4 regions of the Brevibacillus gelatini genome follow, and region 3 is predicted to be linked to each of the others. Evidence: riboswitches for the same ligand, from Rfam matches in the RefSeq annotation. Region 3 holds a riboswitch; each other region holds the start of a gene.
What was found. Region 3 has a riboswitch for cobalamin ahead of AAFJ72_RS14580 (helical backbone metal receptor). Riboswitches for the same ligand answer to the same signal wherever they lie in the genome.
Positions count from the first base shown of each region.

Region 1: another riboswitch for cobalamin. It lies ahead of cobO (cob(I)yrinic acid a,c-diamide adenosyltransferase); the one in region 3 lies ahead of AAFJ72_RS14580 (helical backbone metal receptor).
Region 2: another riboswitch for cobalamin. It lies ahead of AAFJ72_RS18240 (energy-coupling factor ABC transporter permease); the one in region 3 lies ahead of AAFJ72_RS14580 (helical backbone metal receptor).
Region 4: another riboswitch for cobalamin. It lies ahead of metE (5-methyltetrahydropteroyltriglutamate--homocysteine S-methyltransferase); the one in region 3 lies ahead of AAFJ72_RS14580 (helical backbone metal receptor).

Region 1 is NZ_CP154342.1:1,026,462-1,034,440, forward strand. Features, by position in the region: gene AAFJ72_RS05315 (copper amine oxidase N-terminal domain-containing protein) at 212-1,504, opposite strand; gene AAFJ72_RS05320 (TerD family protein) at 1,779-3,863, shown strand; cobalamin riboswitch at 4,127-4,348, shown strand; gene cobO (cob(I)yrinic acid a,c-diamide adenosyltransferase) at 4,549-5,130, shown strand; gene cobD (threonine-phosphate decarboxylase CobD) at 5,130-6,236, shown strand; gene cobU (bifunctional adenosylcobinamide kinase/adenosylcobinamide-phosphate guanylyltransferase) at 6,233-6,772, shown strand; gene cobS (adenosylcobinamide-GDP ribazoletransferase) at 6,769-7,509, shown strand; gene AAFJ72_RS05345 (histidine phosphatase family protein) at 7,506-7,979, shown strand, end outside.
Region 2 is NZ_CP154342.1:3,766,440-3,774,418, forward strand. Features, by position in the region: partial or broken gene AAFJ72_RS18205 (transposase) at 19-174, shown strand; gene AAFJ72_RS18210 (hypothetical protein) at 624-863, shown strand; gene AAFJ72_RS18215 (hypothetical protein) at 964-1,098, shown strand; gene AAFJ72_RS18220 (hypothetical protein) at 1,188-1,352, opposite strand; gene AAFJ72_RS18225 (energy-coupling factor ABC transporter ATP-binding protein) at 1,519-2,370, opposite strand; gene cbiQ (cobalt ECF transporter T component CbiQ) at 2,375-3,166, opposite strand; gene AAFJ72_RS18235 (energy-coupling factor ABC transporter substrate-binding protein) at 3,163-3,447, opposite strand; gene AAFJ72_RS18240 (energy-coupling factor ABC transporter permease) at 3,444-4,208, opposite strand; cobalamin riboswitch at 4,353-4,547, opposite strand; gene AAFJ72_RS18245 (quinone-dependent dihydroorotate dehydrogenase) at 4,697-5,788, opposite strand; gene ald (alanine dehydrogenase) at 5,945-7,069, opposite strand; gene AAFJ72_RS18255 (PucR family transcriptional regulator) at 7,199-7,979, opposite strand, start outside.
Region 3 is NZ_CP154342.1:3,023,932-3,031,910, forward strand. Features, by position in the region: gene AAFJ72_RS14575 (FecCD family ABC transporter permease) at 1-955, opposite strand, end outside; gene AAFJ72_RS14580 (helical backbone metal receptor) at 958-1,941, opposite strand; cobalamin riboswitch at 2,092-2,237, opposite strand; gene AAFJ72_RS14585 (MerR family transcriptional regulator) at 2,432-3,196, opposite strand; gene AAFJ72_RS14590 (hypothetical protein) at 3,318-3,488, shown strand; gene AAFJ72_RS14595 (manganese-dependent inorganic pyrophosphatase) at 3,570-4,502, opposite strand; gene AAFJ72_RS14600 (phosphotransferase) at 4,610-5,527, opposite strand; gene AAFJ72_RS14605 (restriction endonuclease subunit S) at 5,583-6,857, opposite strand; gene AAFJ72_RS14610 (N-6 DNA methylase) at 6,850-7,979, opposite strand, start outside.
Region 4 is NZ_CP154342.1:2,446,893-2,454,871, forward strand. Features, by position in the region: gene AAFJ72_RS11645 (fatty acid--CoA ligase family protein) at 1-164, opposite strand, end outside; gene AAFJ72_RS11650 (acyl-CoA thioesterase) at 378-872, opposite strand; gene metE (5-methyltetrahydropteroyltriglutamate--homocysteine S-methyltransferase) at 872-3,181, opposite strand; cobalamin riboswitch at 3,326-3,527, opposite strand; gene brnQ (branched-chain amino acid transport system II carrier protein) at 3,653-5,005, opposite strand; gene nrdF (class 1b ribonucleoside-diphosphate reductase subunit beta) at 5,425-6,378, opposite strand; gene nrdE (class 1b ribonucleoside-diphosphate reductase subunit alpha) at 6,433-7,979, opposite strand, start outside.

The DNA of each region.
Region 1 (7,979 bases), 2.0 Mb from region 3:
GCTATCCGGATTCCAACGACACGGAGGGACAGCCGTTTGCGCAGGATGATTTTTCGGGCTTGTCTGCATGGTGAATACAGGATGGACCTCATCTCGTTTGGCAGCAGCCTGCGCGCTGGAGAGCCCGGCGATTTTCGAACAGGAGCACGTCGACTATTCAAATGAAAGCGGGCAAAGTGTCCAGGGAGCGGCCCTTGAGAAGACGGGGCAATCAGGAGCCGCCCTGCTTTAGCCTGACCCAATGGTTGTAGTCGTGAATCGCAAAGCCGGCAAAGCTCGCATACTGTCCGAGATGTTCCTGCGCCAACTGCAGCTCCGTTTTCAGCGACTGGAGCGGCAGCGCGTGAAAGCTCGTGTGCGGCCCTTCCGCACTGGGAGCCGTCTCTACGGCAACGATCACTTTCTTTTTCAACGTGGCTGCTTCCCGCAAAATCGGTTGGGCGTTGGCGACAATCCCGTCGTTGCCAAGCGCGGCATTGCGGTAGTCCATGATGACGACGGCATCTGCCTTTTCCAGCATCCAGGCGCTCAGGCTGTAATCTGTGCCTGGGACTTTGACCTGATGGAGCCAAAACGGGATGTCTAGCGAAAGTCTAAGCCCGCTCTCCCGCCTTTCTTTTTCAATCAGGCGAACAGTATCCATCCAGCTTTGCACGATTTGGTCGCGGTTTGACTTCCATTCCGGCAAAATATACGGCTCAATGTCAAAATGCAGCCCGGTGAACCGCTCGTGTGCGGCGACCGAGGCGTTGTAAGTGCGGACCCAGTTGAGAAACGACTTGAGATTGTCATGGTTTGCGGGAAAAGCCCATTGAGGACGGCCTTCCAGCGCTTCTACGGCGATTTGCTTCTCCTGCGCCTTGCGGATGAACGCTTGGTAGACAGTCGGCGGGATGTCCCGGTTGATTTGCAGGTAAATCGCGCTCAGTTGATGCTCGCTGGCAAACCGGATAATTTGCTCTTGCTGGGTATACAACAGACTGGCATCCCAAAGCCACGTGCTGCGCCGATGCTGCCAGGCACTGTCGGGAGCAGACGGCACAGATGCCGGAGGGACTGCACCCGCATGGCCGGACGTGGTGATCGCGACCAGATGGCGCTCGGCCAGCCACTCGACGCGGGCGTCAAACAGCTCGCTGATAAAGCGCAGCGGCACCATCGTGCGGTTGCTGCGGAGCACGGCCGGAGCGTCGAAGTGGACCTTTTTCCCGTTGACCAGTGCGTAGTCATGGCCGATGGTCAACTGAATCGTGTTCGGCGCTTTTTGCAGCGTCACCTGGCTTGTCTGCGGGTTCCACTGCATGGCAAGACCGAGCTTTTCTGCGACAAACCGGGCGGGAACCATGGTGCGCCGGGAGCTTGTGTCCACGTATGGCTGGGCGTCAGGAAACGTGACGTACTCGCCGTTCACGGCTACCTGAATTTGCGAAGCAGACTGGGCAAAAGAGAAGGGAGCGGCGCTGAGCAGAAAGGTCAGCAGGCCGACTTGCTGCAGTTTTTTCATAAGTGCTTTTCCTCGCGTCTTTTTATAGGATGTGGTGTACTATTTTACAATACAACCGTCTGTCTTTACCTGATGACAAGGTTGCAGGGGAGAAGGGAAAATTTGTGAAGAAACAACTACTTTTCCAAAAATTGCTTTACATAGTCAGCGACGAGCCGTATAATGGTGAAAAATGACAAAAGGAATAAAAAATCAGGCTATTGTACTCCTTCCTTCTATTTTCTAAATGGACATTAGGGGTACTGCTTTCCTGATTTTTTTTTTATTGAGGCCGATGAAAAATCAAATCTACCTTCGCCGGAAAAATAAACTGGTTGTTGAAAAGGGACAGCATGAATTGCCTGTCTCTTATTTGGCTGCGGCTTTGCGCAACATCGAGTGTCTCGGTTACACGTTTTCCCTGGAGCTATTGGAGCGAATCCGCACGCTGTCTGAAGCGGAGTTTTTCCCGCTTTACTCCAGGGTAGTGACAGTATTGAAAGAAATGGTGGGCGCATCCCGCAAGTACAAGCCGATGTATCCGAATTTTCCTAAACAAGTGATGGAGGCAAGCGAGGGAGAATTGTATTTGCAGGCGATCATCCACTATCTGACGTTGCAACTTCCTGTGCACGAGGTGAAAAAACGGCTGCCGCTGTTGCGGGAATCCCGCCTGAAGGTAATCCATTTGGGGACGGAAGAAGAACTTTTGCAGATAGGCATGAACCTGCTGCGGGCGAAAAGCTCGCTCTCGGCGCAGGACAAGGAAGACCTCGCTGTGCTGTTCACCGAGTGCGAGGGAATCGCAGAAGCGCTGCCAAAAGAGATTCCGCACAAGGAAAACGCAGCGGTCGCAGCCAGCATCTTGCTGCGTGCCGACAAGCTGCCGCCCGGCTTTTTTGCGACCTATTGCAAAACGGCGACTGACGTCCTGCGTCTGGCCGTTGCCTTGTCTGACGGCGATGTCAGTCTGGCGACTCCTGCGAAATTCCGCAAGTTCAGCCGGGCTGAGCGCCGCCTGCTGCTGCGTTTGCTGGAAGCAAGCCCGAACCTTGCGGAAGACATGCTGCGCTACAAAGGCCGCTGGATTCGCCTGGGGGAAATCTTGCATCCGTTCGAATACAAAGACCGCTATCCACAGGCGGCGGAAGCGTTCGATATTTTGCGCAACAACCGCCGGCTGGAAACGTTCAACAGCAAGGTGGAGCTGGCGCTGACGCGCGGGGAGGTACACGAGGCTGCACACCTGCTCGTGCAGCGGCCGGGGGAATTTGCCCGTCGCCTCGACCACTTGCTCAGGTTGGCAGAGGATGGCGGTGAGGTGCTCCGCTCGTTTGCACAGGTCGCGCCTTCGGTGTCTACTCCTGTGCTGCTGCAAGTGCTGAACCACTTCGCGAAAAGGGAAGCGTACGGAAAGTGGCGCACCTTTTTCCCGAAAGGAGAGGTGGCAAAAGTACAGACGATTCCAAACGAGCTGCCACAGCTGGCCGAAAACATCCGCGCAAGTGCTGCCAGCATCTGTCGAGAAACCCTTCTGGAGCGGTTTTCTGCCCTGCCCTCCCTGGGAAAAGTCTACCTCGATCCGCGCTTGCAGGAGCAGCTTGTGCCTTTTTCGCAACGGTCGGCGAGCAAGGCGCTGCGGACGATTGTGCGCGGTTCCAGGCTTCCGATCCCGGATGGCAGCACGATCCGCTTTTTCACCTGGTGGAAGGAAGGCTTGGTCAACAACGTCCCCACCGGGCGCGTCGACGTCGATTTGTCTGCGGTGCTGTACGACGCGGACTGGAAGTACATGGAGCACATTTCCTACACGAATTTGCGTTCGGCAAAATACCGCGCCTGCCATAGCGGCGATATTGTGCAGGCACCGAACGGAGCGTGCGAGTTCATCGACGTGGACATCGAATCGGTGCTAAAGTACGGCGGACGTTATGTGGTCATGTCGCTCAACTCCTTCACCAGCCAGCCTTATTGCGACTTGCCGGAGTGCTATGCCGGCTGGATGATCCGCAGCGAGCCCGAGTCCGGGGAAATCTTTGAACCGCAGACGGTTCAGGACAAGATCGATCTCGCCTCGCGCTCGACGATCTGCATTCCCGTCATTCTCGACCTGGCGGAGCGCCAGGTGATCTGGACAGACGTCGCGCTGCGTTCGCATCCGCTCTATGTCAACAACGTGGAAGGGAATCGCAGCGGGATGGAGTGGATGGGCCGGGCGCTCACCACGCTGGTGAAGCCGACTCTCTACGAGCTGTTCTCGCTGCATGCGCAGGCGCGGGGGACGCTGGTTGAGCGGGCAGAGGATGCGGACACCATTTTTTCCATGAACGAAGGGATTACTCCGTACGATCTTGAAAAAATCATGGCTGACTTTTTGTAGGCCGAATGATGATAAGCCTGATACTCGCCAAAAGAGCTGCCCTGCCAGTCGTTTGCTGGAGTGCAGCTTTTTCTTGTCGAGCCTCGTCCGCCTGCAGTGTGCGGGTCCGGATGGCGGGAGAGCGGCAGTTCCCGGATTCATGCTACTTCGCGCTACCTTGTATTTTTGGCATGGACTCTCGCCGGATTGCAGCTTTTGCTTGAATCCCCGGCAGCATTTGCTATTATTAAAACAAGCGATTGTCCTGAAAACGAACGACATGTGAATATGGGAGAAAAACAGGTCCTTGTGTTTCACGAGCGATAATCTGTGAGATGCGAGGTTAAAAGGGAAGTTTGGTGAAAATCCAACGCGGTCCCGCCACTGTATTAGGGGAGCTCTTCTTCCTGGCAACGACGCCGTCCACTGCACGATCAGCGTGCGGGAAGGAAGAAGAAGAGTGACGATCCTTGAGCCAGGAGACCTGCCTGTTTTTATGTGTCCACTGATTTCCTTCGGGTCAAAGGAAGAGGTGAGGATTGTTGCAGTCGGCTATCCGCGCTTTGTTTTCCTTGGAGTTTTGGGGAAACAAAGCGTTTTTTTTGTGCGCGGAAAGCGAAATAACGAGGCTGTGGAAAACATTTGCAATAGGCAACGGAGCCTTACCTGCATTTGGGGAGCGCTGTGTCCCCGAAAATGTTGAGGGATGGGCAACGGGGCCTACACTTCATTTTGGAGGTTGAGCGACTTGAGTAACAAGCGAGGTCTGTTTTTGGTCTACACCGGAGATGGCAAAGGAAAGACAACGGCAGCAGTGGGATTGGCTGTACGGGCGGCTGGACGAGGCAAAAAGGTCATTATGATCCAGTTCATCAAGTCGCCTGATCGCACGTACGGAGAGAAAATCAGCTTCGACAAGCTGGGCATCGAGATTGTGCAAAAAGGCGCAGGCTTTACCTGGACGAAGACGCCGGAGGAGCATCGGTCGGCGCTGAAGGAGGCGTGGGCTTTTGCCAAGGAAAAGCTTTTGTCGGGTGCCTACGATGTCGTGATTTTGGACGAGCTGAACAATGCGCTTGCGATCGACAGTTTTCCCGTTGATGACGTGCTGCCGCTGGCGGACGTTTTGCAAACGATTCAAAATCGGCCGAGCCATGTGCATCTGGTCGTGACGGGCAGAAGCGCCAAGCAGGAATTGATCGACATGGCGGATCTGGTGACAGAGATGAAGCCGATCAAGCATTACTACGATGAGGGGATACCAGCGGTGCTGGGGGTCGAGTTTTGATGAGCGTACTGGAAGCGTACGGTCACGGCGGTGATTTGCTGACGGTGGCAGACCGCTTTGGAATGGAGCCAGACCAGTTTGTTGATTTCAGTGCCAATATTAATCCGCTGGGCATGCCGGACAGGGTACGCGAGTTGCTGCTCGCTTCGCTGTCTGCCGTGTTGCGCTATCCAGACCCAGGGCATCGGCTGTTTCGCCGTGCCTTGGCGCAGCGCTTGCATCTGCCAAAGGAATGGCTTTTGCCTGCCAATGGCGCGGCGGAGGCGATGGCGCTTGCAATTCTCGGGCTCAAGCCGCAGACCGTCGGTGTGGTTTATCCTTGCTTTTCGGAATATGCAGAGCTTTCCGAGCAGTTTGGGGCAACCGTCATCGGCTGCTATGGAAAAGAAGAGAACGGCTACAAGGCCGACGAAAAAGAGCTGTATCGTCTGTTCGAGCAGGCTGACCTGGTGTTTGTCGGCTCGCCGAACAATCCGACTGGCATCTTGTACGAGCCGCAGGAGCTGTTGCAGATGGCGGACTGGACGGCCAGGACCGATACATGGCTGGTCGTGGACGAGGCGTTTCTCGATTTTGTGGAGGAAAGCCGTCAGTTTACGCTGGCAAGCCAGCTTGACCGTTTTCCCCGCGTCATTTTGATGCGTTCCATGACGAAAATGTACGCGATCCCCGGCTTGCGGCTCGGATACGCGATTGCCCAGCCTGACGTGATTGCGAAAATGCGTGCGAAGCAGGTGAGCTGGAGCGTGAATGCGCTTGCCCTTTTGGCGGGGGAGCTGTGCTTGCAGGAGCAGGAGTACGAGCGGCGGACACGCAGTCTGATCGCCAGGGAGCGCGCTGGTCTGATCGAGTTTATTCGCGGGGAGCTGGGCTGGAAGGTCTGGCCGGGGGAGGCAAACTTTTTGCTGCTTCGCTCGCCGGAGGACTTGCCAGCGGCCTTATTGCAGGAGCGGCTCGGCAAAAAAGGTGTGCTGATCCGCAGCTGCGCCATGTACCCCGGATTGACGGCGCATGATGTGCGCATCGCCGTTCGCGGTCGGGAAGACAATGCGCGCCTGATCGCGGCCTTGCGCGAGGTACAGAACGAAAGGAGCGGGCAACGATGAGTCTTGTGCTGGTGACAGGCGGTGTGCGCTCGGGAAAAAGCCGCTTTGCAGAAGAGCTGGCCCGGCAGGCCGGAGAGCGCGTTCTGTACGTGGCGACGGGTCAGGCGTGGGATGAGGAAATGCAGCAGCGGATCGAGCGGCACAAGGAGCGGCGTCCGCAGCAGTGGGGCAGCGTGGAGGTCGGCGAGCGGCTTTGTGATTACGAGTCAGTTGGCACTGCTTACGACGTCGTGTTGATCGATTGTCTGTCGACGTGGGTGAGCAATCGGCTGATGAGCGTCGCGGAAGCAGAGTGGCGAAGCGAGGCGCACACAGAGGCGTTGCATGCAGAGGCGGAGGCGTGGCTGGAACTTGTCCGGCGCTCTCCGCAAAAAGTGATTGCGGTCACGAGCGAGGTCGGGCTGGGCGGTGTCGCCATGAATCGGCTCGGCAGATGGTTCGCAGACGTGCTGGGCGACGTCAACCAGCGTGCCGCGTGCCAGGCAGAGACGGTCTACGCGGTTATGGCCGGAATCCCGTGGAGGATCAAAGGATGAACGCATTTTGGCACGCAATCGCTTTTTTCACCCGAATCCCGGTTCCTTGGCTGCGCCCGTCCGAGGAAGCCTGGAAAAAAAGCGTCAACTGGTATCCGGCAGCAGGTCTGGTCATCGGTATGGTGCTGTGGGGCGTCCACCAGGCAGGGCTATTGCTCTTTAGCCCGTGGCTGTCCGCCGTGCTGACACTCGCTGGCTGGGTGTACGTGACAGGTGGACTGCATCTGGACGGCTGGATGGATTTGGCCGACGGATTGGGAAGCAGTCGCTCGAAGGAGCAGGTGCTCGCGATCATGAAGGACAGCCGTGTCGGGGCGATGGGCGTTTTGGCTGCGCTTTTGCTGCTGTTGCTCAAGGCGGGGGCCGTCGCGGAACTGGCGCATCCCGGCTGGGGAGTGCTTCTTGTGTTTGTGCCTGCTGTGGCGCGGACACATGTGCTGTTGTCGATTCGGCTATGGCCGTATTTATCGCAGGAAAAAGGAATCGGCAAGGGCATTAGCGCAGGGCTGTCGCATATGGCTATCGCAGCCGGATACATCGTGCTTGCCGTGGCTGGCTGGTTCGTCGGAGGTTTGCAGGTTGTTGCGGCTATGGTTGTCTCGTTGTTGTTCGTGCTGTTGTTTTCCCGTTCTGTCGCCCGCAAGCTCGGCGGCCTGAACGGCGACTGCTACGGCGCAGTTATCGAAAGCGGCGAGGCGATTATGCTGCTCGTACTGGTCGGGAGCTGGTGGACATGAGGCTGCTCTGGATCCGGCACGGGGAGACGGACTGCAATCGCGAGCGCAAATATCTCGGACATAGCGACGTTCCCTTAAATGAAAAAGGAGAGCGGCAGGCGCGCGGGCTGGCGCGGCAATTGTCACAGCAACTGGAACGGCCTTGTGGGCTGTACGCAAGCGATTTGCGCCGCTGCACGCAAACAGCCCAGCCACTGGCAGACGAGTGGGGCCTGTCGATCATATCCGATCCGGCTTTGCGCGAGCTGTCTTTTGGCGACTGGGAGCTTTTGACCTACGAAGAGCTAATGCGCGCGGATGCCGAGCGGGCTTCGCGCTGGTATGACGACCCGTTCCGTTGCAGTCCGCCAAATGGCGAGAGCTTGCAGGAGTTGGGGCAGCGATTGGACGGCTGGCTGCGAAAGCTTCTTGTACAGCGGCGAGCGGATGCGGACGAACTGATCGTATGTGTTGCGCACGGGGGAGTAATT
Region 2 (7,979 bases), 740 kb from region 3:
GGATTATGGTCGTCCAGCTTTCTTGGTCTTGGTTTAACGGATCGTGTACCAGATCACAGCACAATCATTCTTAATCGACGTGTCCGCTTTAAGAACACGAGCATTCTTCAGGACATTTTCGATGAAATTGTGTTGCAGGCCATCCGGCATCGCATGGTTGGTGGATGTGTACTCGGAAAGTAGCTCGAGGTACGCCTTGATGTGCCCACTTTTAAGGGGGCTTTTCCTTTTTGTCAACGTCATCACATACTTTAGGATAGTCGCATTGGCATAAATTTGCTGCTTGGATCGCTTCCTCCTGCCATCCGAAACCAGATCAGTTAATTAATCGTATCAAAAAAGGGATTTTTTGGATGTACAAACCGAATGAACAACCTTGAAAAAGGAATAATCTATTTGTTCAGCTTTATCTTTTTCCCTGTCGGATTGATTGTATGGATTATTACCGTATTTAACCAAAACCCGCAATACAAAAGCGTCGGGCGAACCGCTTTATATGTTGCTGCTGGTTCTTTGTGCCTCCAGTTCCTCATAAGGGTCTTGAATTTTGTTTGGTACACTTGATTGAAACGTTAATCCGCCATGCACAAGTTCATTAGTGGCATGGTTGCAGGGAGGCGCTTTTGCCATGGAAGCCGACGGCGCAATCAGAAGGTTCCGCAAATCCAGCGCGAGCGGCAACAATGGCCACAAATGCCTCCCGCCACATCAGGCAAATCTTTGTTTCCATTGCTCCATCAAATCCCGATACGTCTCGCCGTAATGGCGTGCTTGATATGCGAATATTTCAACACCATATCGTCACCCTTGCTCTCGCAGCAGGCGAAACACAGGCTTTCCATCAAGTTGTGGTTTTCGATTGAGTTGGTAATGTGGCCGCCATTATACATAGCCTTGTTGCCAATCCTAAACCACCGCATAAGATAAAAAGGGCGGATATCCATACGGAAATGAGGCTGGAACATGAAGCAGAACAATGGTTTATCTGCGGAAGATCTGGCGCTGCTGGCGGCCGTAGTGGTCCTGTTGGGCGATTTTTTGGCCTTTTTATCAATCCTGAAAGAACGGCAGGAAAAAGCAGAGAAGAAGGACAACTGAGCGGGCAGGCAGCATGTCTCCACACCTTTTCGCTGCAGGAAAAGCCCTTCTCGTCTTTGTGCAAACCGAGAAGGGCTCTTTGGCGCAGGTTACGACTTTCCTGTCAAATACTCGTCCTTTACCTTTTTTTCCTTTTCTTCCTTCGCCATTTCTTTTTCCAGCACATTGAACATGAGTTGGCTTTTCACTTTGCCGGGGATTTCATTTTGCTCATCGCCAGCAAGCCCTGAGCTCATCAAGGAATCGTAAACCATCGGGATACCTCCAGAGAAATTTTACGGTTAAGATACCCCATACAAACAGCAAACATGCACGGTTCCCGAAAACCATCCATACAAGCATACTTTCGCCACTCATCAGCGCGACATTTGACGTGCAAAAAGCGGCCGCCGAAACGACGACCGCTTGCCTGTACCTGATCTACCTGGCCGCTGCATGTACGGCCAGCCGTGTTTTTAATTCCTCCAGCGAACACGGAATCCGCTCGCCTGCTTCCCGTCTCCATTCAGGCGGCAGCGCTTCCCACAACTCAGCGATGAGCGGCAGGCCCAAATGCAGGCTTTCCAGCATCTCTTTTCGCGCCAGCGCCTCCTGGGGCTCTCCGGCAAAAATCAGTCGGCCTTCATCCATGACGCAAAGCCATTCGGCCCACTCGAAGGCGATGTCCATATCGTGGGTGGCCATCAATACGGTTGTGCCGTTTTGGTGAATGGCGTCCAACTCGCGCAGCAGATTTTTGGTCTGGTAGCGGTCGAGATAGGCAGTAGGCTCATCCAGCAACAGCAGCTCCGGCGCAAGCACCATGACCCCGGCAAGGGCGAGACGCCGCTTTTGCCCCAGACTCAGGTGGTGAATCGGAACGTCCGCCAGCTCTGTCATGCCAAACGCGTCCAGGACAGCCCGCACTTTCTCGCGGATCACGTCGGCGGGCAAGTTGCGGTTGCACAGCCCGTAAGAAATATCCTCCGCGACCGTGCCGGCGATCAGTTGGTGCTCCGGGTCCTGGAAAACCAGCCCGACTTTTTGCGTCATTTCCTGCAAGGCAGCGCGTTTGTAGCTGAGGGGCGTTCCTCGCCACAGCACCTGCCCCTGCTGCGGCTGGATGATGCCGTTTCCGTGCAAAAACAGCGTGGACTTGCCGCAGCCGTTTCGCCCGAGCAGGGCGCATTTTTTCCCCTCCGGAATGCCCAGGGATAACCCTTTCAGGACAGGACCGCGGCCGCCTGGATAGGCGTAGTGCAAATCAACAAATTCCAACAGCCATGATGTCAAAGCATTACCCTCCTGTCCACCACTCCAGCAAAATCAGCAAAAGACAGCCTGCGATTGACTCCGCTTCATATCGGCGAGAGCGAGAATGCGTGTGCAAGGAAAGCACCTGCAGGCTTTCCCCGAAACCTCTCGCAGCCACCCCTTTGGACAGCGCATCGTATTTGCGCATGGCCCTGACGAACAACTGCGCGGCCAGTCCGCTCGCGTCCCGCAACATCCCCCGGAACCCGCGATGGCCGCCACGCGCGCGCTGGGCAATCCACAACTGATGCGAGAGGCCGAGCAACACGAAAATAAAGCGGTACATAATCATCAGCAAATCGGTGACGATGACCGGAAGTTTGAGCTTGCGCAGCACCTGCAAAATCTCGGCAAACGGCACGGTAAACAAGACGAAGGCAAAACAGGCGAGGCTGGCCATCGTCCGCCAGAAAAGCACCCACACCTTGTCGACCGCGCTTGCCGGAATGTAGACCAGATACGGCCCGACCTTCCAAGCCGCAACCGCCTGGACGACCGTTGCCGCATCCGCTCGCACAGCTTCCAGCAACAGCGCCGGAAGACCCAGGACGAAAAAAGACAGGGACAGGATGAAAAATCCGCAATAGATACGGACGGGAATACGGGCGTAAACCATCACCCATACTCCCATCCATACACAAATGGCCATCTGCAACCATTCATGTCCTGTCAGCACCAGCACGATCAGCACGCCCGCCAACAGAAGCTTGTGCTCGGGCGGCAAAAAGCGCAGCCGGTTTTGATAGGAAAGCGAATCAAGCTGTTGTCCAATCATTTTTTATGCTTATCCAGCCGACCCTTGTACAAGCCCATGGCATAGCCGACAATGCCTGCCCCGAGCGCTGCCTGCACGGCGAACAGCAAGCCCTCTGTCTCGCCCCCTGGCGGTTCAAGCAATGGCTGGAACCAGGGCTCGTAGGCAGGGGCGATTTCCTTGATTGCTTCCTCGGCCGCTCCATCTGCTCCCCCGAACTCCGAATCCTGCACCAACATTAACGGCACAACCGCCAGCACGACCACGCCCAGGAGCAGCAGCCAGTTCATCCCATTTTTCACAGCGATTCCTCCCGTTTCAGCAGGCGAAGTTGCGCCAGCTCATTTGCGTTGTATGCTTGCAGCCAGTTCCAGACGAGTACGGTCAAAAGCCCCTCGCTGATCGCCAACGGAACTTGTGTGACGGCAAAAATTCCGGCGAATTTTGCAAACGACGCCATAACCCCGCCGGATTCAGCCGGGAAGGCCAAAGCCAGTTGCAAGGAGGTCACGATGTAAGTCGCGAGGTCTGCGAGCGCAGCAGCAGCGAATACGGCCAAACGCTGTCCGCCGTTTCCGCGCGCGATCAGGCGATAGACGCCGTATGCCACCAGCGGCCCTGCTACTGCCATGGACACCGCATTGGCTCCCAGCGTCGTCAGCCCTCCATGCGCCAAAAGCAGCGCCTGGAACAGCAGCACCAGGCTGCCGAGCACAGACATGACCCACGGACCAAACATGATCGCGCCAAGCCCGGTTCCCGTCGGGTGGGAACTGCTGCCCGTGACCGAAGGAATTTTCAGCGCGGACAGCACAAAGGCAAAAGCGCCGGATACGCCGATCAGAAGCTTCATTTGCGGATGCTCCTTGACGATTTTGTTCAAGGAACGAATGCCGAGAATAAAAAACGGAAGAAACACAGCCCACCAAAACAGTGCCCAGCCAAGCGGCAAATACCCTTCCATGATGTGCATCGCGTAGGACGTCTGTGGTTCATTTACGAGAAAATAAAGGACAAAGCCTGCAATCAAGAGACCAGTCGAAACAAGACGGGAACGATTCAAGCATTTCCTCCTCCTTTGCTGTTCTTTCTTTTTTCACCAACAAAAAAACCTCATCCGTTGGCAGACGAGGTATGCGCACAAAAACAATAGACCGTTGGCACAGTCACATTGCTTCGTATTCACCGCTCCTTTCCGCGAAGGTATTGTGGGTGTGGCAAGTAGGTAGGTCTCCTGGCTTACAGATCATCGCGCTCTTTGGCCTTCCCCATGAAAATGAGTGGCTATTTCTCAAAGAGAACTCCCTGCTTACAGTGGCGGGACCGCTCGGGACTTTCACCCGATTCCCTGTTACCCTTTATGCGGTTTGCACATAAAGGCACCTATTGCCGGCAATATGCAATTGTCAGACAGTTTTGCCTGTCCCACATTATTATACAGAATCAAGGGAAAAAGCGGAAGAATATATGATAATGCCGATTGGCAAGCAAAAGAAAAACCGATGACTGTCGCTTGGAAAAATCATCGGTTGCATGTGCTTTCTTCCTGCCTTACGCCTTGGCGTCCACGCCGACCGCTTCGCTGATGTGGGAAAAGCCGTCGCGCTTCAAGAGCTGCAAGAGCTTTTTGTTGATTTGCCTGCAGATGCCAGGGCCTTGATAAATCATCCCGGTGTACACCTGGACGAGACTTGCGCCCGCCCGGATTTTCGCGTAGGCATCTTCTCCGGTGAAAATGCCGCCAACGCCAATGATCGGCACCTTGTCGCCCACTTCCTGGTAAATTTCCTTGACCCAGGCTGTGGAGCGCTCTGTCAGCGGCTTTCCGCTCAGTCCTCCCGCTTCCTCGGCATGGCGATGTCCCTGAACAGCTTCACGCGACAAGGTCGTATTGGTGGCAATAATGCCGGAAATGCCCTCTTCCACCGCTCCATGCACGACATCGTGCATGTGCTCATCGGACATGTCAGGCGCTACTTTGAGCAAAATCGGCTTTTTCCGGATGCCGCGCGCTTCCATTTCGGCCGCTTTTTCGCGCACCGCCCGCACCAGAAGCCGCATGCTCTCCGTTTCCTGCAGGTCGCGCAGGTTGGGAGTATTCGGAGAGCTGATATTGATGACGAAATAATGGCCGTATGAATAGAGCATGTCCAGGCATTTGATATAGTCAGAAGCCGCTTCCTCATTGGGAGTGACTTTGTTTTTGCCAATATTGATCCCAATTGGCACATCGGAATAAGCGTAATCGACCAGGTGCTGCGAAGCCAAATAAGCACCGTGGTTATTGAAGCCCATCCGGTTGATGATCGCCTCGTGCTCCGGCAACCGAAACAGGCGCGGCCGCGGATTGCCCGGCTGTGCTTGCGGCGTCAGCGTCCCGACTTCCACAAAACCAAAGCCAAGCGCACCCAGTGCATGGTACACCTCGGCATTTTTGTCGAACCCGGCGGCGAGTCCTACCGGATTGGGAAACGTCATTCCCCACAGCTTCGTGGCAAGACGCTCGTCCTTCACCTGGAACAGCATCCGCAGCAAGCTTTTTCCCGGCGCAGAATCTTCCACCAGCTTCAGGGCACCAACCGTTTTTTCATGAATCTCTTCCGTATCCATCTGGAACAGATATTTTCTAATGAGCTTATACATCCCGGTTGCACTCCTTACTCCATTTTTACCTCATTGTAGAATACCACACTTTATTTATCGTGGGCTAACCTTTATACGAGATACATCTTTCCAACCGGCAAAAAAAAACTGCTTGCCGACGATCAGCGGCAAGCAGTTTCGTTTCTGCAATCAGGATTAGTTTTTCACCAGCAAAACTTCTTCCACAGAAGTGTATGGCAGGTTGTGCGCATCGGCTACGGCTTTGTACGTTACGTGTCCGTTGATGACGTTTACGCCTTTTGCCAGCGCGCGGTTGTCGCGGATCGCTTGGGCGTAGCCTTTGTTCGCCAGTTGCACAGCGTATGGAACCGTCACGTTGGTCAGAGCCAGCGTGGAAGTGCGAGCGACTGCACCAGGCATGTTCGCTACCGCGTAGTGGATCACGCCGTGTTTTTCATAGGTTGGGTTGTCGTGCGTCGTAATGCGGTCGATTGTTTCGATAGAACCGCCTTGGTCGATCGCCACGTCTACGATGACGGAGCCAGGCGTCATTGTTTTTACCATGTCTTCGGTTACGAGACGAGGTGCGCGTGCGCCAGGGATCAGGACAGCGCCTACGAGCAGGTCTGCTTTTTTCACCGCGTTTGCGATGTTGAAGGAGTTGGACATCAGCGTTTGCACGCGGCCTTGGAACAGGTCATCCAGTTGGCGCAGACGGTCTGCGTTCACGTCGATGATCGTTACGTTTGCGCCGAGACCGACCGCCATTTTCGCAGCGTTTGTACCCACGATACCGCCGCCGATTACCACTACCTCGCCTTTTGGCACGCCAGGTACGCCGCCGAGCAGCACGCCTTTTCCGCCGTATTGTTTTTCCAGGAATTGCGCCCCGATTTGTACAGACATGCGGCCCGCTACTTCGGACATCGGCATGAGCAGCGGCAGAGCGCCGTTGTCGAGCTGGATGGTTTCGTAAGCGATCGCGATTACTTTTTTCTCAACCAGTTCACGAGTCAGCTCAGGCTCTGGAGCGAGGTGCAAGTACGTGAACAGGATCAAACCTTCACGGAAGTAGCCGTACTCGGCAGGAAGCGGTTCTTTTACTTTCATAACCATGTCAGCGGCCCACGCATCTGCTGCGGTCGCGACAATCTCAGCGCCTACTGCAGTGTAGTCTTCGTTGGTAAAGCCGCTGCCTTGGCCAGCTCCTGTTTCCACGCGAACTGTGTGTCCGTTTTGCACCAGAGCGGCTACGCCTGCTGGCGTAATGGCAACGCGGTTTTCGTTATTTTTAATTTCTTTAGGAATTCCAACGATCATGATGGGTAGTCCTCCTTGGAAACGCCGATTTAATGGGATTACTACCATTGTACAGCGACAAATGGCAGCGCTTCCTTGGGGATTCCTTTAATTTTGGTGTCCTTCTTTTTGTGAAAATTCACAAACAGACTATTGTTCCTGATCGAGCTTCGCCATTTTCAGCTCCAGATAAAGTGCCGCCCGCTGGTTCATGTTCTCCAGATCGACCCGCATGATTTCCTCGATCCGCCGCAGCCGGTAGCTCAATGTATTGATGTGGATGTGCAAGCGCTGCGCCGTTACGTTTACCTTGCCTGCCGCATCGAGAAACGTCTCCAGCGTCTCCATGAGCGCCGTCTGGTTGTCGCGGTCGTACTGTCTGAGCTTTTCCAGCCGTTCATTTTTGTAGCCTTGTTCCTCTTCCCACTGTTTCAACTGCAAAAGGTAGCGGTAAATGCCCAGCTCGTGATAGCCGTAAATGCCTTCGTTCTCCTTGGGAAACAGCTTCTTGATCTTGAGCGCATGCAGCGCCTCCCTGTAGCTTTTCACAATTTCCAAATACGTGCTGTAGCCAAGCCCGTAGCCTGCAATCACCTGCCGCCCCTCTGTGACGTGGGCTTCCAGCTTGCCCAGGGAATCGGCCAAAAACTGCTCGACTTTGCGAATCAGCACTTCCCGTACATCTTTTTTGCCGTCCTCGTTCAGCCCGATCAGCAAAATGATTTGCGAGCCGTCTACGACCCACAGCAGCTTGTCGCGCATGAGCAGGGGGTACAAATACTGGTCGAGCCGCGCTCCGGCCGCTTCGATCACGCAAATCAAATAAGAGGTCGGAAGCTGCATTTGCAGGCTGTCCGCTTTTTGCCGGATCGCGCTCTCGCTTTTGTGGTTGCCGAGCAAAAGCTCCCATAAAAACTCCTTGCGCCGCTGC
Region 3 (7,979 bases):
GAATTTCTGTCGGCGCGAGCAGCATCCGCGCCAACGTATCCGCCCACAGCACATACACACCGCCGCAGATGGTCGCCATCGGCAGCAAAATGCGGTAGTCAGGTCCGACCATCAGCCGCACCAGATGCGGCACGACCAGCCCGACAAACCCGATGACGCCCGCAATCGAAACCGCCGCCGCCGTCAGAAGCGTAGAGACAAGCAAAATGACGAACTTCGTCTTGTCGACATGCACCCCGAGATGCGCCGCCTGCCGCTCCCCGAGCGCAAACAGGTTCAGGGATCGGGCGTAGCTGAGCAGTACGAGCATGCCGATCAGCAAATACGGAACCAGGACGTAGGTAAAAGCCCAGCCGCGAAACGACAGGCTGCCCATCAGCCAAAAGACGATCTCATTCACCGTCTGATCCGACAGCGACACCATGAACGACACGAGCGAGCCGAGAAACGCCTGAATGACGACACCGGACAAAATCAGCGTCTCCGTCTGCAGCTTGCCCTGCGTCTTGGCGAGGGCAAGGACAATCCACAAGCTGACAAGCCCCGTCAAAAAGGCGACGACAGGCGTGCTCCACTCTCCGAGAAGAGCGAACTGCAAGCCAAACAGGATCAGAAAAGCCGCACCGACAGCGGCCCCGGACGCTACGCCCATCGTGAACGGGTCGGCGAGCGGGTTGCGCAGCACGCCTTGAAAGCCCGCGCCGGCAAGCGACAGGCAAGCTCCGATCAAAATAGCCAGGACGACGCGCGGAAAACGCACCTTCATCACAATTTGCTCGGACGACTCGGGCCATGTCACCGGAATCCACTCTGACATGCCCGGCAGTTGGTGCAAGAGGATGAGCCATACTTGCGAGAGCGGAAGCGACGCCGCTCCCAGCGAAATGCTCACTACTACGGATACAAGCAGAACAAGGCTGCCCGCTCCTCCCCACAAAAGCCATTGCTTTTTCATTTTTATTTCACCAGGTCAGGATAAATCGCCTTGGCAACCTCGATCAAGCCTTGTGTAATGCGCGGGCCTGGGCGTGCGAGCAGGTTTTGTTCCATTCCGAACACCTGGCTCTCACGGATCGCCTTCATCGTATCCCAGCCGTTGCGCTTGGCGATGATGTCCTCCAGCTTCACGCCAGTCTTGTCGTCCGTAACGCCTTTGGCGTACAAAATGACGTCAGGATCGCTTTTCAAAATCTTTTCCTCGCTGATCGGGTGCCAGCCCTCTGTGTCGGCAGCAATGTTCGTTCCGCCTGCCAGTGTCACCAGCTCGTCGAGGAACTCCCCTTTGCCCACTGTCCAGCCTGGAGCAAACTCCAGGTACACTCTTTTCTTGTCTTCCGGCTTCACGCCTTTGACAGCCTCCTGGACACGCGCGATGTCCTGCTTCATGGCAGCGACGACCTTTTCCGCCTGCTCCTGTCTGTTCGTGATGACGCCCATCAGCAAAATATTGTTCAGAATGTCATCCATCTTTTGCGGATGTGTGACGAAAACAGGTACGCCGAGCGATTTCAGCTTGTCGGAAACCGGCTTTTCCATCGAGATTCCCCCGATGACCAGATCGGGCGTCTGGGCGAGAATCGCTTCTTCACTCGGATTGACGACTCCGCCCACTTTTGGCTTCGTACTGGCTTCTGCCGGATAGTCGTCAAAGTCGGATACACCGACGATCCGGTCGTTCAAGCCGAGCGCAAACAAGATTTCCGTCTCTGCCGGAGAGGTAGAAACAATTCGCGTGGGCTCTTTGGCCAAGGTTACTTCTTTTCCGGTGGCGTCTGTGACGGTAAGCGGGTAGACGGACTGTTTGGCAGCGGTAGCGGTTTCCTGCGGCGCGGTCTGCGGTGCCTCTGTCTGTGGTGCAGGTGCCGTCTGGGTGTTGCCGCCGCAACCGACGAGACTTGCGGCAAGAAGCAGCGGGATGAGCAGTTTCCATGCACGTTTCATATGTATGACTTCCTTTCTGTACGACTGGTTGATTCTCAGCAAAGAAAAAACCCTTCGCTTCCAACCGGAACCAAAGGGTCGACATGTCAGGAGAAAGTATGCTCACGAAAAAAGCATCCTGAACGGGCCGAACCTTTCCGCGAAGGCGCAGGCACACCATGCAAACAGGCAGGTCTCCTGGCTTGGCGGCTTGCGACAGCCGCTTTACAGTGGCGGGACCGCGCCGGACTTGCACCGGCTTCCCTTTTCACCCCGTCCTGGACAAGGACGAAGGCACCTGTTTGCGCGTATTCAATTGCATGACCTACAATTGCTAAGACTCATCCATCATGATAGCATTCCTTTGCCAAAAAAAGAATGCTTTTTCGCTTCTGCCACAGGCGGAACGTTAAAGCAGGCAAAAAAGCACCGCCCCACATCGGCTCGCAGCTTTTGAGCGGATTTCAGGGCGGTGCGCGTTTTGGAGCCCCAAAGCTTTCCTCTATCTACTCTACGCTTGTGCTTGCGTATAGATCACAACCGCATCTCGCAAAAATGCGGCAAGTCCGGGCTGGGTTTTATCATAGTAGGCAGTGAAGCGCGGGTCGTCCACATACATTTGCGCTACGTTGGCGTGCGCTTCCTTGCTGTAGCTGTCCCAGTAAAAGCTCAGCCACTGGCGATGCAGGTCGGCCGCCTTCTGCGCAAGCTCGCTGCCCGGATCTCCCGTGGCAAACGCCTCTTCCAGCGTCTTGTAGAGTTCCTGGTTCAACTGTTCAAGCCGGTTGTACTCTTCTTCGGTCATTTCCTTGAGTTTCCGGTTGGAGCGGTCTACCTGTTCGTCGCCGTATTTGGCGCGAATTTCTTGCCCGTACTGCTTCTCGTTGTCATCAATCCATTGCTGTTTGAAGCCTTCGAATTTTTGTTGGTCGGTCATCGTTTTCGTCCCCTCTCTTTGCGCTAAGGTCAGTTCGACGTTGGCGATCAGCCGATCAAGCTGCGCCCGTTTCTCCAGCAGCTTCGCGCGGTGCTCGCGCAGTGCCTGGACGGCATCGAAGGTCGGCGAGCTGACAATTTCCTTGATCTCCTCCAAGCTCACACCCAGCTCGCGGTAGAACAAGATTTGCTGCAAGCGATCCACCTCTGCCTGCCCGTAAATGCGATACCCGGATGAATTGATTCTCGCCGGCTTGAGAAGACCAATTCCATCGTAGTATCGAAGCGTCCGGGTGCTGACGCCCGCCAGGAGACCCAGCTTTTGCACCGTATATTCCATCTTTCATCCCTCCTGACAAATTCATCGTACACATTTACGCACCGTCAAAGTCAATCACAGTTTTTACAGGGAAAATATGTTAAACTATTGGTAAGTCACTGGAAAAAAGGAGGGCATTCACATGCTGTATATCCTTGGTGCTATTTTGGCTGTTCTCGGCGCCGCCTGCTTCATGACAGGCTCGACCAGCCTGCGGGCAAGAGACAAGCACGCCATCCGGCATTACGCTGATGACGCCTATGCGCAGCAGACGATGAACTACTTGAATCAAAACAACCACAATCCGTTTTGAGCACGAGAATGCGACCGCGATTCAGCGAAAAAGGCCGCCCACATGATTGCGGGCAGCCTTTTTTATTGCGGCGATATTTTTTTACAGAGCCTGGAATGTGTCTGTCAGTACAGGTACGATCTGCTTCTTGCGGGAAACAACACCTTTGAGAACCGCTTTGTTGTCAACCAGCGTGACGTTGTACGCTTCTTCTACTGCTTGTGTTGCTGTTCCGAGCGCCAGCGCGACAGAGTCGTTGTTCAGGATGTCGGTTACGACGAACACGAACAAGTCCAGTCCTTTTTCTGCGATGATCGCGGAAATGGCTTCTTCCAGTTCGCCTTGGCGAGCCAGCACGTCGTTGACATCCACTGCGTTGACTTGCGCGATTTCCACTTTGGCGTTGCCCATCTGGAATTCTTTTGCATCGAGGGAGAGCAGTTGGGCGATTGTTTTGTCGCTCAGGTCTGCGCCTGCCTTGAGCATTTCCAGACCGTACGCCTGCAGATCCACACCTGCGATTTCCGCCAGCTCATGGGCAGCGGCAACGTCCTGCTCGGTGCAGGTCGGGGATTTCAAAAGCAGCGTGTCGGAAATGATCGCGGACAGCATCAGACCCGCGATGTCTTTCGGAATCTCCACGCCGTTTTCCTTGTACATTTTTTTCAGGATCGTAGTGGTGCAGCCGACAGGCTCCGCGCGGAAGTACAGCGGGTTGCTTGTCTCAAAGTTCGCGACGCGATGATGGTCAATTACCTCGACAACTTGCACCTGCTCGATGTCGTTTGCGCTCTGTTGACGTTCGTTGTGGTCCACGAGAATGACTTCATTGACTTCATTCGCCACGGTTTCCACGAGGCGCGGCTCTTTTGCCTGGAAGTAGTTCAGGACGAACGCCGTCTCGTTGTTGATGGCACCAAGGCGCACAGGCTCTACATTGGCCCCGAGCTTCGTTTTCAGATCAGCGTAGACGAGCGCCGAGCAAATGGAATCCGTATCTGGATTTTTATGACCGAAGATTAACTTTTTTTCCATCATCCATAACTCCTTAGTCGTATATTGGCGTCAAAATTATACCACAACTTGGCGAGTAATCCCAAGTAACATTATAGGTTCTATGCTGATGAATGGGAATCGCTTCGCTACGATTCTGCCAAGGCGCGCCTGATAATCGCGCTTGCTTCCGCTGCTGTCCGGTCGTCGCCTGTGTCTTTTGCCTGCATGTAAATCAGCATCGGGATGAAGACGGCAATCAGCCGCGCCAGCAGCTTCGTCTCCTCATCGACTTCGCCGTATTCGCGGAAAAAATCGTCCCTTGCCTGTGGCGGCAAAAAGCTGTAGGCGATACTCAGATCACAGCCGGGATGACCGATATTCATGTCGCCCCAGTCGATGATGCCCGCGATTTTTCCATCCGGCCCCACCAGCATGTTTTTAAAGTGCAAGTCGCCGTGCATCAACACTTCCTTGGGCTGAATCTGCTCCACATCAAGCCCCTGCAAATAATTGGCGATCAGTTCGCGATCGTCATCGGCAAAAGGAATGTCCGTGTCAGCCAAAAACTGCTGCATTTTTTCTTTCCGGCTGTGAATATCCAACAATCCGCGCTGGTCAGTGGGCGCACCGTTTTCTTTGGCCACGTCTACAGGGAACGCGTGCAGGCTTTTTAAAAAGCGGGCCAACGCCAGAGCAGATGCCGCGCGCTGCGCCTCTGTCAGTCCAAGCGGAAACTCCCCGGCCAGATACGTATAGCCGAGAAAAGGCAATGGGTAAGCTGCCGTGCCTTTTCCGTAAAAAAGCGGTTTCGGATACGGGAGTGTGAGATACGGCTCCAGCCTGGGCAGAAGCCTGCCTTCCAGCTCGATCAGTTGTACGGCGATTTTTCTGCGCGGGAAGCGAAACACGTATTCCTCGCCAACGGCATAGACGGTATTGTCCCAGCCGTCTCCCAGCCGTCTGACCTGTTTTGCGGACAGCGCGGGAAATTGCCGATGAATCAAGCTTTGAGCCAATTCCTCCGTCACTTCCCACTCCGCATCCCAAGGATTTGCAAGACTCATTTCTGCTCACCTTCTTCTCTTTATTCTGTTGTCGATGGCAACGTGTCCCTGACCGCTACTCTGCGCTGTCCGCCGCCGCTTCGTCCGGCTTCACTCTGACGCGGCCCGTCAAAAGCATCTGCATCAGCGCTTTTTTGATCGCCCGCAACTGCTGAAGCTTCTCCTTCTCGCTCGCGCACTTCGTGAGGACACTTTTGATCCCTGCCACGATTTGCTGCTGCTCACCGAGCGGCGGGAGGGGAATCACAATCGTCTCCACACACTGCAAGCCAAGCTTCGGCACTCCTGTCACGCCTTTCAGCACTGCGATCTGCCGCTGGCAAAAATCCGAGCCAAGGGCAAACATGAGGTAGTCGGGATCGATGCAGTCGCTGGTCGGTGTAAGCTTTGCCGCGTTTTCCGTCAAAAGGGCACCGTCGAGCATGTCCGGGACTCTGCCCGCCATCCCCAAGTAGACCCCTGCGATGGACAGGTACAGATCGTGCCTGGAGATCGTGTACCGCTTGATTTTGCTGTAAATCTCTTCGGTTGCGTATTTGAGCTGCCCTGTCTGCACCGTATAGTCGCAAAAGTCAGATACCCGTATGTACGGGTAGGGAGTGACGGTGTCCACCAGGCTGCTGCCTTTTGGCACTCTTTTTCCGCCCTTGACTTTGGCGATCTCCTTGAGCTTGACCAATGACCATCCCGCCGGAATCGTCCCTATTTTCGTCTGAACAAATGCGGTGTGGCCAATTCCTTGCGTAAACAGCTTTTGCATCAAGCCTTTTTTTATGACCTCCGTCTGTGCGACAATCGCTTCCGTCTTCTCGATGACCGTATCCACCGAAGCGAGAATCTCCGCGATTTTTTGCTGCTCCGGCAATGGCGGGTAGTAAATCGGGATGGATTCCAGCTGTTTGGCGCTGATGTTGAGTTGTGCGACGCCCGCCGCCATGGTCAGAACCTGGTCGCGAAACCATCTGGAGGTGACTACGAATTTCAGATACTCTCTGCAAACGAGCGACTCGTCCTTGACTTGTAATCTCCCCACCCGCTGATTGAGCAGCGCAGGCAGATCGGCAGCTTGTACCTGGGCGAAATTTTCAATACTGCCAGACATGCCAAGCAACAGATCACCCGGCGCAAGCAAAAACGACTGGTACTCCCCAAGCGCTTTTTCTGCGAGGCATTTCGCCTGCGTCAAGTCCAGGCGGCCGTTTTTCATGTTGCTCATCCGCACGACGGGAATCCCTTTGTCGACAAACGCAGCAGAGGAAAACGGATAGCCGCCTTGCACCCGGACAGCCCATCCGAGCGGTCCTTTTTTCCATTCAGGCCTCTCAGACATCGTACCCCAACTCCTTCAGGAAACGAAGCATTTTTCCCTCACTCTTGCTTCGCTCTGCCTCCAACTCGCGCAGCTTCGTCAATGCTTCCTGCACGTCAATCTGCGCTTCCTGCTCGGACGCATCGATGTAGCGGGCCATGTTCAGATTGTAGTCGTTGGCCTGAATTTCGCTGTGCTCGACTACCCGGCAATACTTGTCGACCGCTCCCCACTTTTCATACGCGGACACGATGTTTTGCACATCTGCATCCCGCAGAAAATTTTGGTTTTTTCCTTCCTGAAATCCGCTTGCGCCATGCAAGAAAAACACTTTTTGCTTTTTGGCCGTTTCTTTCTTGCGATTCACAATCAAAATACTCGTGGGAATCCCTGTCCCGTAAAAAAGATTGGGCGGCAAGCCAATCACCGCTTCCACCAAATCCTCTTCCAACAGCCCCTTGCGGATTTGTGCCTCCGCTCCGCTGCGAAACAGCACCCCATTGGGCACAACCACGCCTGCCTTGCCATTGGAACTGAGCGTCGCCACCATGTGCTGGACAAATGCGAGATCACCCTTGTCCTTTGGCGGCATCCCGAAGCGAAAGCGGGCGAATTGGTCCGTCCTCGCTTCCTCCAGTCCCCAGTTGCTCAGGCTAAACGGCGGGTTGGCAATCACGCGGTCGTACAAGATGAGTTCGCCCTCCTCGACCAGTTTAGGCTCGCGGATCGTATCGCCTTTTTCGATCCGATGGTCCAAGAGGCCGTGCAACAGCAAGTTCATCTTGCAAATCGCCCACGTCTGGAGGTTGCGCTCCTGGCCGTGCAGCGTAATGCGCTGCGGGTTGCCTCCCTTGGCCTTAATGTAATCAACTGCCTGAATCAGCATCCCGCCGGAGCCGGCCGTAGGGTCGCACACGCGCATGCCTTCCTCCGGCTTGATGAGCTTCACGATCAATTCCACTACCTTGTTCGGCGTGTAAAACTCTCCGCCCTTTTTCCCTGCATCAGTGGCAAACTGCTTGAGTAAATACTCATAGGCTCTTCCTAAAATATCCGGTTCCGACAAGTTGCTGTTGCCAAGATGTATCGCGGAAAAGTGCCGGATCAACTGCTGCAGAAGCTTGTCCGGCAGCCTTTCCGTGT
Region 4 (7,979 bases), 580 kb from region 3:
ACAGCGTCCCCTTTTCCGATCCCGAGCCTGGACAACCCGGAGGCCAGTTCAGCCACCTGCTGGTTTAATTGACGGTACGTGGTCGTCTCCCCCATAAATACGTAGGCGGGATGGTCCGGAAAATGTTGTGCGCTTTGCAGCAAATTTTCATTCAAATGATACATCACACATCTACCCCCTTTCAGAAAATTTTAACATTTCGGATTGACTCGATAAAGTATTTCTTCTCGGAAACGGTTGGGATTTCCGCAAGCAGCGGTCGTCCAAGTCTTTGGCATCGAGGGCTGAAACAGCCGCTTGCAGCAAAAGCCCCCACCCTGTCGTTGAGAGCTTTTGCTGTTGCTGCTTTTTCTGAATACCGTTTGCTGCGGTAGAGACTACGACTCTGCTTTCCGCTGTTTTCGCAGCGCGTAGCGATGCTTTGCTTTCGCGTGCTGGAGACACTCCTCCTCGCTTTCTGGTATGACGGCAGGCACCAGCGTCGGCTTGCCTTGCTCGTCAAGGGCGATCATCGTAAGGTACGCTCTTGCGGTCATACGTTTTTCGCCAGTCAACAGGTTTTCCGACTCTACCTTTACGAACACTTCCATCGAGGTGTTGTGCGTCCAGGTGACGTAAGCTTCCAGATTGATCGCTTCCCCGGTCTTGATCGGCGCGAGAAAGTCGAACGAATCGCTGGACGCAGTGACAACAGGCTTGCGGCAATGGCGCATCGCCGCAATGCAGGCAATCTTGTCAACATATGCCATCACCTTACCGCCGAAGATCGTATTGTGATGATTCGTATCCGGCGGGAGCACAAGGTCTGTCAAAAAGGTTCTCGATTGACTGATCGGTCTTGCTCCTGTTACGCTCTGTGCCTTGGTTGCCATCAGCGCTGCTCCTCTCTATGGGTCACTGCTTTTTGCGCCAGGCGGTTTCGTACAGCGTGTGTCGCTGCTACCATGTTTTTCAGAGACGCGATTGTACCCTCTCTCCCCCGCGTCTTCAGCCCGCAATCCGGGTTGATCCAGAATTGTCCTGGCGGCAGAACTTGTATACCTCGGGAAACCATTTCCTCGATCTCGTCCACTGTCGGAATGCGCGGGCTATGGATGTCATAGACGCCAAGACCGATTCCTTTGTCATACGTGCACGTCTCGAACACAGAGACAAGCTCGCCGTGGCTGCGGGAGGTTTCAATCGAGATCACATCGGCATCCAGCTCGCTGATGACGTCGATGAAATCATGAAATTCGCAATAGCACATATGGGTATGAATTTGCGTGCCAGGCTTGACCGTCGCAGTAGCGACCCGAAACGACTTGACCGCCCAATCCAGATAGGCAGCTCTGTCTGCCTGTTTGAGCGGCAAGCCTTCCCGCAGTGCCGGCTCATCCACTTGGATCATGCCAATACCTGCCGCTTCCAGCGCTTCTACTTCCTTGCGCAGCGCAAGCGCAATCTGCTCGCACACCTCCTGGCGCGGGAGGTCGTCGCGCACGAACGACCAATTCAAAATCGTGGCAGGACCTGTCAGCATTCCTTTCACTGGCTTATCCGTCAACGACTGGGCATAGACACTCTCCTTGACCGTCATCGGGGAGACGAACTGCACATCGCCGTAGATGACAGGCGGCTTCACGCAACGAGAGCCATACGACTGCACCCAGCCGTTCTTGGTGAAAACGAATCCGGCAAGCTTTTCCCCGAAATATTCGACCATGTCAGACCGTTCGAACTCGCCGTGCACCAGTACATCAAGGCCAATCTGTTCCTGGATGGCAATCCACTCGCGGATTTGCTCCTGAATGAACGCTTCGTACTGTTCAGCGGTCCAGTTTCCTTTTTTGAACTGCTGTCTGGCCTGACGAACTTCTGTCGTCTGCGGGAAACTGCCGATTGTCGTCGTCGGCAGCAGCGGGAGCTTCCACTTCGCCTGCTGAATCTCACGACGCTCGCGAAACGGCACTGCCCGTTTGGCTGCTATCATCCTTAGCTCTTCTCGCGCCTTCAGCACTTCCTCGCGGTTCCGCGCTGGAGATTGGGCCAGGCTCAGCAAGTTTTGCTCGTTCTGGGCGAGTTCTTTCGAGATTACATACTTTCCATATCGGAAACCTTGGACTAAAAGGCAAACCTCCGCCAATTTCTCATCGGCAAACGCCAATGCAATACGCACTTCTTCCGGCAAATCGGTTTCAGCTTCGACAGTAACCGGAACGTGCACCAGGCTACTCGAAGGCTGAACCCATATCCGCTCTGGGGCGACTACGGAGCACAGCGTCTTGACCAGTTCCCACTTTTCCTTGAGAGCCGAGCACCAAATGTTGCGTCCGTCAATGACGCCCGCGCCGAGCACTTTGTCTTGCGGGAAACCGTGCGTCAACAGGTTGGCGAGATTCGTCTGTTTCCCGTAGACAAAATCAAGGCCCAGGCCATGGACAGGCAGTGCAATCAATTCCTCGTACCAATCTACCGCCTCAAAATACGTCTGCACCATCAGCTTCAGGTGCGGCAGCGCCTGGCTAAACTGCGCGTACACACGGCGAATGATTGCTTTTTCCCGCTCACTCACATCGAGCACGAAAGCAGGCTCATCCATCTGGACCCACTCGACGCCGTGCAGTTCAAGCTCGCGCAGCACATGCACGTACAGCGGCACGATCTGATTGACGACGTGCTCAAAATCGTCTTTGGCGTACCCTTTGGACAGCTTGACAAATGTATACGGCCCGACGATGACAGGCTTGCCGACAATGCCCAGCTGTTCTCTCGCCTCCAGATACGCTTTTAGCGGCTTGTTTTCCGTCAGGACAGGCGTGCGCTCGCCGAACTCGGGGACAATATAGTGGTAGTTCGTGTTAAACCACTTGGTCATTTCGCAGGCGACAGCTTCCTTGTTGCCGCGCGCCATCGCAAAATACGTTGCCAGCGGCACTGGACCGCCCGCATACGCGAACCGCTTCGGAACCAGGCCAAACATGACCGCCATATCGAGCATGTGATCGTAGAACGTAAAGTCGTTGACCGGAATCCAGTCGATCCCCTTTTCCTGCTGTTTGACCAGGTGCTGCTTGCGAATTTGCTCCATTTGCGCAAGGAATATCTTCTCATCGAGTTTCCCCGCCCAAAAAGCTTCCAGTGCCTTTTTCCACTCGCGGTCCTTGCCAATCCGTGGATATCCCAAATTGCTGCTTTTCATCAGCAAACCCTCCATCCTTTACGATCATTTTTCGGATTCTCCCCAATAAAAAAGGCATCTCCAACGATCAGAAAGAACGTTAGACATGCCAAATAAACACTGAGATCACAGCATCCTAACACCTCCCTATCTCCCGTAGGTTAAGCAGTGTTGTCGAAACAGGCAGGTCTCCTGACTTAAGGATCTTAACCTGCACAGCGCCTTCCCAGTCCAGCATGACCAGTGGCCAAAAGCTGTGCAAACTCCCCTCATACAGTGGCGGGACCGTGTCGGATTCTCACCGACTTCCCTTTTCATCCTTGCGCCGATATCTTATCGCCAAGGAACCTGTTCCCACTTCTATGAAATTGTCAAAATGAATGCATGTGCCCTCATAAAAGATGAGACACACCTTCTTCATACAGTAACATGCAAACCAGTTTTTGTCATGCAAAACAATTCCAGCTTTCGCCAAACTCTTTTCGCTCTGCCTTATTGTTTGTTCAGGCGAAGCTCATGCGCACGCAGGGATGGTTTGCGAATCAAATAAATGAGGTAGCCGACTACGCCCCCGACCAAACCAGGAAGCAACCAGCCCAGCCCGATTGTGTACATGGGCAAGTAGCGTGAAAAGACGTCATGAATCGCCTGGACCTCGATCCCGCCAGCATTTAGCCCGTCAAACAGACTGATGAGAAACGTGGCGAACAAGCAGCCCTGATACACCTCTGGCCGCCCGCCAAACGCCTGATGCATGAACGTCAAAAAGATCAGCGCGATGGCGATGGGATACATCGTCGTCAAAACCGGAACGGACACCTTGATGAGTGCGGTCAGCCCGATATTGGCGACAAGTGTGCTGAACGCAGCCAAAATTACGGCAAACTTTTTATACGAAATGCGCGGAAACAAGGCGTGGAAAAACGACGAGCACGCCGTAATCAGTCCGACGCTGGTTGTCAGGCAGGCCGCGGTAATCATCAGACCGAGCAGCAGGCCGCCGTAAGAACCGAAGTAATAATTCGACACTTTAGCCAAAACTTGCGCGCCGTTTTCCAGATGACCGAGCTTTTCCACGCTGGAAGCGCCCATGTAGGCGAGCACCGAGTAGAAAAACGCCAGGAGCACACCTGCAATCAGCGTCGCTTTGGCGCACGTCAGCAAAATTTGCTTTCGCGCCGTAACGCCTTTTTCCTTGATCGCCTGAACGATGATGATGCCAAATACAAATGCCCCAAGAGCGTCCAAGGTTAAATAGCCGTCCTGGAATCCTTTGAAAAACGCCTTGGACTGGTAATCCCCCACTGGTGCTTGCAACTCGCCAATCGGATACACAATGGCCGTCAGGACGATGATGCCGATAAACGTCAGCTTCATCGGTGTCAAGACTTTTCCGACTACATTGATAATTTTTCCAGGATTGAGCGACAACAGGCAAGCGAGCGTGAAGAACAGGACGGTAAAGATAATCAGCGGCACAGGGCCGGCCTGCTCGGATAAGAACGGCTTGATTCCGATCTCAAACGACACATTCCCGGAGCGCGGAATGGCAAAAAACGGCCCGATAGCCAAATAGAGCATGATGGTGAAGACGAGGCCAAACAGCGGGTGCACACGGCTTGCCAGTGAGCGCAAATCGTTTTTACCTGAATACACCAACGCTGTAATCGCCAAAAGTGGAAGGCCAACCCCGGTCACGAGAAAGCCGACGTTGGCTTCCCAGACATTCGTTCCCGCCATCTGTCCGAGCATCGGAGGAAAGATCAGATTGCCCGCGCCAAAAAACAGCGCAAACAGCATGAATCCGATGATGACGATGAACGAATAGGAAACTTTTTGATGCATGACAAAAACCTCCTGTGATAAAAAGCAAAGGGCTCTTTTTAGCAACCCTCAGATTCGTGAAAAAATTCACGAAGTCTGACGCTTTATCCAGACTCCAGCCAGACTGGATTCCCTGTCAGATAAATCAGTCCTCCAAACGCACCACTCGATGTTTGCATGACTCTCTCTCGTTTCCACCTTGCTGCTCCAGTCCAACTCTCATAGACTTAGACTGGCTGGCAAGGAGAAGAGCGACACATCATTTATTTATAACACAAATATGAATGAAAAAGTATTTTCGAATAAATAAAACTATTATTCCATCTCCTGCACGACATCGTACGCCTTCGCGTGAGGCCCCTTTCGCGGTTTCCTTCCAGCACAGCAAAAAGACTGCCATCTGTAGACAGCAGCCCTTTTTAAACAATCGTTTAAGCTTTTTACTCAAAACGAAAATCGTCATCCGTCAGCGGCTCGACGTTGAGCGTACGGACGTAGCCATTGCCTTTTTTCGAGAAGAAATCGTGCTGCTTCGTGTGCGTCCGTATCCCGTTCAGGACGATCGGGTTGACTTCCTCCTCCGGGAAGAACGGTTCCAACCCCAGATTCATCAGCGCTTTGTTCGCGTTGTAGCGCACGTAGGCCAACACCTCGTCCGCAAGGCCAATCTCTGTGTACAGGGAGACGGTGTACTCCTCTTCATTTGCGTGCAACTCGTGCAGAAGTGCGTACAGCTCTTCTTTCACCGCCGCCTGCTCCGCGACGCTGAGCTTTTGGTACACTTCCTGCGCGAGCACGCCGACGTACAGGCCGTGAATGCTCTCATCCCGCACAATCAGGTCGATAATTTCGCCGCTGCTCGTCATCTTGCCCTGCCCTGCCAAATAGAGCGGGTAGAAAAAACCGCTGTAAAACAGGTAGCTTTCCAAAAAGACCGAGGCGACCATCGCCATGTACAAATCTTTTTGCGTCTCGATCTCCTGGTAGCGCTTCGAAATCAGTGCCGCTTTCTTTTGCAGATGCGGATTGCGCTCGACCCAGGCAAAAATTTCGTCGATCTCTTCCGTAGCAGCGAGCGTCGTGAAAATGCTGCTGTACGATTTGGCGTGAATTTGCTCCATCATGCCCATGAAGGCCAGGACGGCCTTGCGCTGCAGTCCGTCCACATGCTCCATGATTTTCGGCATCCCTACGCCACCTTGCACGGTGTCGAGCAAGGTCAGTCCGCCGAGCACTTTTTTGTATGTGTCCCGTTCCGAAGCGCTAAGCTCCATCCAGGACATTTTGTCATCCGAGAGCGGAATCTCGTCATCCGTCCAGAACTGCATGATGTTCTGGTTCCAAAAGGTCATTGTAAAATCGTCGTCCGGCCTGTTCCAATTGACTGCTTTCATCGGCGTTCCTCTTCTCTTAAAAAAACTTGTTCTGCACAGGGGCGTTCCCTCACATTACACGGCGCAGCTAATGCACTCTTCCACTGTCAGGTGCTTGGTGCGTGTGTAGTAGAGCGATTTCAAGCCTTTTTTCGCCGCGTATATGTAGTAGCGCGCCAGTTCCCTGGTCGAGATGTTGCTGTTGACGTGCAGTACGGTAGAAATTCCTTGGTCTACATGCTCCTGGATTTCTGCGATCAAATCGATCACCTTGAACTGGTCGATCACATAGGCAGATTTGTAGTAAAAATAGTTTTCCTGCGACATGTACGGCATCGGGTAGTAGGTTGTCGAGTTTGCATACGTTCTTGTCTCGATATGTTCGACGACCGGCATCACGCTCGATGTCGCATTCTGAATGTAGGAAATGCTCTGCGTCGGCGCAATCGCCAGACGGTACGCGTGATACAGTCCGTTCTTCTGCACCTTTTGCTTGAGCGCGGCCCAATCGTCCGGGGTCGGAATGTGCATGCCAGCAAACAGTTGCTTGCCTTTTTCCGTGCGCGGACGGTAGTCGTTCGTCAAGTATTTGTCAAAATACGTGCCTTTGGCGTACTCCGACTGCTCGAAGCCCATGAACGTTTCCCCTTTGGCCTGGGCGATCTCCATGCTCATTTCCAGCGAGTAGTAGTTCATCATCATGAAAAACGTGCGGGCAAAGTCTTTGGCTTCCTCGCTCTCGTAGGCGATCTTGTTTTTCGCCAGGTAGCCGTTGAGGTTCATCGCACCCAGCCCGACGGAATGCAGCTCGCGGTTCGCCTTTTGCACGCCTGGCGCATTTTCCACGCGGGTCATATCGCTTACGGCGGTAATCGCCTCGATGCCTTCGCGCACGGATTCGCGCACTTTTTTGCGCTCCATCACGTTGACGATGTTGAGCGAAGCCAGATTGCAGCTAATGTCGCGGCGGATGATGTCCGGCTCGCCGTAGTTGGTAATTGTGGATGTCTCCTGGAGCTGGAAAATTTCCGTGCACAGGTTGGACATTTTCACGGAGCCGATGTCTTTCAGCGCGTGATTTTTGTTCGCGTTCGTCTTGTTCATGATGTACGGGTAGCCCGACTCCATCTGGATCATCGCGATTTTGGTGAGCATGTCGCGGGCGCTCATGACGACTCTTTTCTTGACGCGCTCGTTTGCCACCAGCTCGTCGTACATTTCGTCGAGATCCAGATCATCCAGATGGACGCCGTATTCCCTGTAAACGGAGTAAGGCGCGAACACCGTCAGCGGCTTGTTTTCCTCTGCGAGCTTGTAAAACACATTCGGTACGATCAGGCCGATTGACAGCGTCTTGATCCGCGACTTTTCATCGGCATTGATCTTTTTGCAGTCGAGAAACTCGTTGACGTCCCAGCCGAAGATGTTGTAGTAGGCCGCCCCGGAGCCTTTACGCTGGCCCATCTGATCGGCGTAGGAAAACGCATCCTCCAGCAGCTTGAGCACAGGCATGACACCCTTGGCTGCCCCCTCGACACCTTTGATCGGCTCGCCGCGTCCGCGCAGCTTGGACAGGTTAACGGCCACGCCGCCGCCGATTTTGGACAGCTGCATACAAGTGC